Linked DNA regions of Geotalea uraniireducens. The protein of the gene in region 2 interacts with the protein of the main gene of each other region in a pairwise test. Links are inferred from orthologs where the notes say so. Each region holds a gene or a part of one and is shown on either strand. Other genes may lie near its edges.

Region 1 (2,923 bases), 1.8 Mb from region 2 along the record:
GTTGCACTCCTTGACCAGTTCCTCCAGTGCCGGCTTGGCGTAGGGGAGGAGGGCCATCTGCTTGATCAGGGTCTGGCGGAGTTCCAGGGTCTTGAGCCCGAGCCGGTAGTTGCCGGTGAGCCGGTTCTGTTCGACGTAGCCGCGCGCCTCCAGGGTGGCGAGCAGGCGGAAGACGTTGTTCTTGTGCAGTTTGAGCCGCCGGGCAAGGTCGGTGACGCCGAGTTCCGCGATATTCTCATCGTGAAATTGCTCCAGGAGGTCGAAGGCGTGGGAAACGGCGAGGATCATGTAGTCGGACTTTTCTTTCTTCTGCACGGAATACCTCTGCGGCGTGAATTAGGCAAAAAAACCTTTATAGCACAAATCGATGCCTCGGGACGATAGCTTAAAACTTTTGCCGGGAGAAGAAAAGGCTGAAATTGCCGTTTTCGGTGCATGGCGGGCGGTGCCGACGCGCGCCGGTGCAGAGGGGGGCTGCCGGGGGCGCGCCGCTGCAGCGAAAGTCGTCGTGGGGCAATAAATCCTGTTGACAAAAGTCCTGAATCGGTTTAATAGGAACACTATAACCTCTTACAGTTCAATAGTTCACCTCGGCAATTCATTCATCCCAAGATAAACAAACAGGCACCTCAGCATAAGAACTTCAACAGCCTAGAGCGCAACGACTTCATAAATATTAAACTCGTTTCAGGACACGCCTTCCCGCTTTAGTCGCGTATTCAATTATCCGTTCACCCTTACCATATCCAGCCGGGCCGCCATCCCGCCGCGGCATGGTGCGTACTCTACAGGAGAATCGATGAACCTTCAGGAGTTAAAAGGCAAGAAAATCAACGAGCTCACGGCGATCGCCAAGGGGCTCAATATCGAGGGGGCATCGAGCCTGCGCAAGCAGGACCTGATTTTTGCCATTCTCAATGCCCAGACCGAAAAAAATGGCATGATCTTCGGCGAAGGGGTCTTGGAGTGCCTACCCGACGGCTTTGGCTTTCTGCGGGCCCCCGACTATAACTATCTGCCGGGGCCCGATGATATCTATGTCTCGCCATCGCAGATCCGCCGCTTTAATCTCCATACCGGCGATACGGTTTCCGGGCAGATTCGCCCGCCGAAGGAAGGGGAGCGGTACTTTGCCCTGCTCAAGGTTGAGTCGGTCAACTTCGAACCCCCCGAAGTGGCCCGCGACAAGATTCTCTTCGACAACCTGACTCCGCTTTATCCGCAGGAAAAGCTCAAGCTGGAAACGACCCCCGACAACATGGCGATGCGGGTGGTTGAGCTGATCGCCCCCATCGGCAAGGGACAGCGGGGGCTGATCGTCGCGCCGCCCCGCACCGGCAAGACCATGCTGATCCAGAATATCGCCAATTCCATCGCCGAGAATCACCCTGAAGTCTATCTGATCGTCCTGTTGATCGACGAACGTCCCGAGGAAGTTACCGACATGCAGCGCTCTGTTCGGGGCGAGGTCGTCTCTTCCACTTTCGACGAGCCGGCCTCGCGGCACGTCCAGGTTGCCGAAATGGTGATCGAAAAGGCGAAGCGGCTCGTCGAGCACAAACGGGACGTGGTGATCCTCCTCGACTCGATTACCCGGCTGGCGCGGGCCTACAATACAGTAATCCCTCCTTCCGGGAAGATCCTTTCCGGCGGGGTCGATTCCAATGCCCTCCATAAGCCGAAGCGCTTTTTCGGTGCTGCCCGCAACATCGAAGAGGGTGGTTCGCTGACCATTATCGCGACCGCCCTGATTGACACCGGCAGCAAGATGGATGAGGTGATCTTCGAAGAGTTCAAGGGGACCGGTAACATGGAACTTCATCTCGACCGGAAACTGGTGGAGAAGCGAACCTTCCCGGCCATCGACATCAATAAGTCGGGGACCCGGAAAGAGGAGCTCCTGATTGACAAGGCCGCGCTCAACCGGATATGGATCCTGCGCAAGGTTCTTCATCCGATGAACGTGGTTGACAGTATGGAGTTCCTTCTGGAAAAGCTCTCGGAGAGCAAGAGCAACCAGGGGTTCCTCGACTCGATGAGCAGGTAAAAGACGTTTCCGGCGTACCGTTTCGGGGTGGAAAAAAGCCTTGAAAAAATGCCGCGACGATGCTACGGTAAAAACCTTTCGGGTAATCACAATAGTCAACCGGGGAAATCCCCCGGTAAGGAGGGCCATATGAAAGAGGGAATTCATCCCAAGTATGCGGAAGTAACGGTTAAGTGCGCCTGCGGCAACACCTTCCAGACCCGGTCCACCAGGAGCGAAATCAGTACGGAAATCTGCTCTGCCTGCCATCCGTTTTTTACCGGCAAGCAGAAGCTCGTCGACACCGCCGGTCGGGTTGAGCGCTTCCGGAAAAAATACGGCCTGTAATTCCGGTCGTGGGTTTTACGGGGTGAGTGGAGGGGGATTTTGTCCATGGCGAAATCCCCTTGTCCGTTTTGGGGGGATTGCTTTTTCCCGGCGACCCGAACTTAGTTGTTTTAATAATCTGCCATTTTTTGCATAATAACCTGACGAGGATTCTGACCCCCGATGAAGGTTACCCTGCTCCAGCATACCCCCGATCCGGAAACCGCCGTGGCTCTGGCCGCCCGTCTCTGTTATTCCCCGACGGGCATCGACGAGCTGCGGGACAAGCTTACCCGTTCCGACATCACCGCCTTCCTGGAAAAGATCATGTCGCTGGGACACCAGTCGGTCCTGGAGCATGCCACCTTCACCTTCGGGATCGAGGGGATTTCGCGGGCAACCAGTCATCAGCTGGTGCGGCACCGGTTGGCCTCCTACTCTCAACAGTCGCAGCGCTATGTTTCCCACGCCACACGCTTTGCCGCGGTGGTGCCGCCGAGCATTGCCGGGCGACCCGAACTTGCCGCCCGGTTCGAGGCCCAGCTGCAGGCGCTTCATGAAACCTACGCC
Region 2 (3,246 bases):
ACGGTAACATCATCCTCGCACAACAGATACCGATATCTCGACAGGAAGTCACCAAGGAACCATGAAGCAGATCGCCCCGCCGCCCGAGCCACAGCCCCCCGTCGCCAATGATCATGCCGCTCGCGAGCTGGAAAAGCGCGTCACTGAGTTGACCCGCGAACTCGACCGGCAACGCCGCCATAACGAGGAACTGCACACCCGGCACGCGACCGCCACCGCCGCCTACCGGAACCAGGGCGAATTGCTCGCCCATGTCAGCCACGAGATCCGCTCGCTGATCCAACTCACGACCGGCACGGTGGAATTGCTCAGGCAGACCACACTGAACCGGCAACAGGAAGAGTATCTCTGCGCCTTCCAGCATTCCAACCAGCAGCTGCTCGCCCTGACCAATGACATCCTTGATGCGGCGAAGCTCGAAGCGGGGCGCTTCCGCCTCGAAGAAACCGAGCTGTCGCTCGATGAACTGCTTGCCGGTGCAACCAGACTACTGGCCTGGGAAGCGGGCAGGAAAGGACTCTCCTTCGAAGTCCTGATCGACGACAGCGTGCCTCGTCAACTACGGGGTGATCCGAAACGCCTCCAGCAAGTGCTGACCAACCTGATCGGCAATGCCGTCAAATTCACCCGCACGGGCGGGGTCACGCTACAGATCGACTATCAGGCCCCGGGACCGGCAACCGCCGCGATGCTCCGTTTCACTGTAGCGGACACCGGCATCGGCATTCCCAACGACCAGCTCCGGGAAATTTTCGACCGTTTCGTCCAATCATCGCCGGCCACTGCGCGTCTGCACGGCGGCACCGGCTTGGGGCTGGCGATCGCCAGGGATCTCGTAACGCTGATGGGAGGAGAAATCGCGGTGGAAAGCAGCGAGGGGCACGGCAGCCGCTTCATCTTCACCGTCCCGCTGCCACCCGACCGACCGGGCCGGCCCGCCGTTAGCCGCCCGGAGCAGGAATCGCCGGCGGCCGACCGGCAACTTTCCGTGCTGCTGGCCGAAGATTCGGCCGAAATCAGGCTCCTGCTCGGCGCCTTCCTCAGCCGGGCCGCTCACCGCGTCGACTTCGCCGCCGACGGCGCCGAGGCCGTGGCCATGGCGACGAGCAAACGCTATGAGGTGGTCCTCATGGATATGCAGATGCCGATCCTGGACGGCTATCTGGCAACCAGCGCCATTCGCGACTGGGAGCGGCAACACGGACTTCCCGAGGTTCCCATCCTGGCGCTCACCGCCGCGGTGGAGCGGAGCGATCACCATCGCTGCCGCGAAGCGGGCTGTTCCGGCCACCTGGCAAAGCCGATCAGGCAGGAAGCACTTCTCCGGGCGATCAGGGAGATTGCCGTTTAGCGCCGCGCCCATTGCCTTCCCGAACGTTTCGTGTTATACGTCCGGCACCGGTTTCACCGCCACCATTCCACCAAAGGACATAACAAATGCTGACCGGAAAACAGAAACGTTTTCTCCGGGCAATGGGACACAGTCTCAACCCGGTTATCACCATCGGCAAGGGAGAGATTACCGAGGCGCTGGTCAAAGAGACGGCGGAAGCCCTCGAACATCACGAACTGATCAAGGTCAAGATTCTCGAAAGCTGCCTCCTCGATCGCCACGATGCCGCCGACGAACTGGCGGCGGCCTGCGACGCGGACGTAGCCCAGGTGATCGGCCGTACCTTCCTGCTCTACCGCCCGGCCAAAGAACGCAAGATCGAACTTCCCCGCGGCCGGTAGCACGACCATCCCGCAACAATACATGCAAAAAGCCCGGTGGCGCTTGCCACCGGGCTTTTTCAGTTCGACCAACCCGCTCAGTCGCGGTCGCGGCCATGGCCGCGATGTTCTTTGCGCTCTTCGCGCTCCATCCGCCGCTCGTCCTTGCGCCGTTCCTTCCACTCCTTGTCGGGGCGGTAATACCGTCCACGGTAGTGATCACGGTCATGTTCGTAATGCCGATACTCGTCGTCGCGGTAGTAACGGATCCGGTCGAGCCGGTGCTTGCGCAGCCCGGGCGGGAGCCCCCGATAGCCGACGGCACCCCACGGCCCCCGGTAATCCCGCGAGCGGTACCAGGCATTCCCCGAATGGAGATAATAGAGGTTACCGATCATGAAGATGTCGTACGGAACCCCGACGCCGACATAGAAACCGAGCTGGGGCGGCACAATGAACAGCGGCGGCTCGTCGATAACCACGGCCGGCCCGACGGCTGCCGGAGCAACGGGAACGGCTACGGCACGCGGCCGGTTGCCGAGGTTGATATTCAGGTCGAACCCGACATCGGATGAGGCCCAAACGGGGGTAGTGGCCGCCAGGGAAAGCGAAACGGCCATCAGCAAACGCTTCATGGAATTCTCCTTTCGACTTCGTGATGAGACAGTGCGCGCCGCCGGCCCGGTCGATAAACAAAAAAAGCCGGGCTACCGTAATATCCGTGGACATTTCGGCAACCCGGCTGTCTGCTTGAGACCCTATAGGCTTTCCGCCCCACCCTCGCGGGTGGTTTAGTATTGTCGTCTATCGCACTGCCTTTTACTGGTAAATACCCCAAAATCGCCGGCGAGTCAAGAGGGGAACGGCCAGATCAAACCCGTTCGTAAGGCTCGAACAGCCGCTTGAACTCATCAAGGGCAAAACGGTCGGTCATTCCGGCCACATAGTCGCAGACCACCCGCTCCCGTCCCAGCAGTTCCATTTTATGCTGGTACTTCCTCGGCAGCAGGGTGGGATGCTTAATGAACGACTCGAACAGCCTGGACAGGTAACGTTCCGCCTTCACCCGCATCCGCTCGACCTTGTAGTGACGGTAGAGATTTTCGAACAAGAACCTTTTCAGGGCGCAGTTTTGTTCGGTAATCTCCGGGCTGAAGGCGACCAGCTGCCGGTTGACCCGACGAACATCGTCGAGGCTGGCGATCCGTAACTCCCGGAGATTGGCCAGGGTCGTCGCGGTCAGGTCCTTGATCAGCAGGCCGATCAGCGCGCTGATTGTCTGGAACTTCTGCCGTTCCGGATCGAGGTTCGGGTAGGCGGCCCTGATCCCATTGAACGCCTCCCGCCAGAGATCCACCTGCTGCAGCTGGTCGAAGGTAATGTACCCCGATTTGAGGCCGTCGTCGATATCGTGATTGTTATAGGCGATTTCGTCGGCAAAATTGATGATCTGGGCTTCCAGCGTCGGCACGATCCCGGGAAGGAACTCACCGAGCAGGCCGGTCGGCCGGTCATAGGGGGTGGAATGCTTGA

What was found. Proteins that work in one complex are often made in the same cells at the same time.
Region 1: the proteins of yhbY (region 2) and rho interact in binary tests that used the Escherichia coli proteins (3 or more experiments, as listed by UniProt). The link is inferred for Geotalea uraniireducens from one-to-one orthologs.

The regions. Positions count from the first base shown.
Region 1 is NZ_AP027151.1:3,720,893-3,723,815, reverse strand. It holds rho (transcription termination factor Rho), read left to right. Parts: upstream 1-799; coding sequence 800-2,047; downstream 2,048-2,923. Other genes in the region: thyX (FAD-dependent thymidylate synthase), read left to right, coding at 2,537-2,923; rpmE (50S ribosomal protein L31), read left to right, coding at 2,177-2,374; QMN23_RS17420 (IclR family transcriptional regulator), read right to left, coding at 1-315. UniProt on the Escherichia coli protein: Facilitates transcription termination by a mechanism that involves Rho binding to the nascent RNA, activation of Rho's RNA-dependent ATPase activity, and release of the mRNA from the DNA template.
Region 2 is NZ_AP027151.1:1,905,981-1,909,226, reverse strand. Bases 99-3,085 are described here. They hold yhbY (ribosome assembly RNA-binding protein YhbY), read left to right. Parts: upstream 99-1,437; coding sequence 1,438-1,734; downstream 1,735-3,085. Other genes in these bases: QMN23_RS09000 (deoxyguanosinetriphosphate triphosphohydrolase), read right to left, coding at 2,585-3,085; QMN23_RS09005 (hypothetical protein), read right to left, coding at 1,812-2,348; QMN23_RS09015 (ATP-binding protein), read left to right, coding at 99-1,351. In the rest of the region: more of QMN23_RS09015, read left to right, coding at 62-98; more of QMN23_RS09000, read right to left, coding at 3,086-3,246.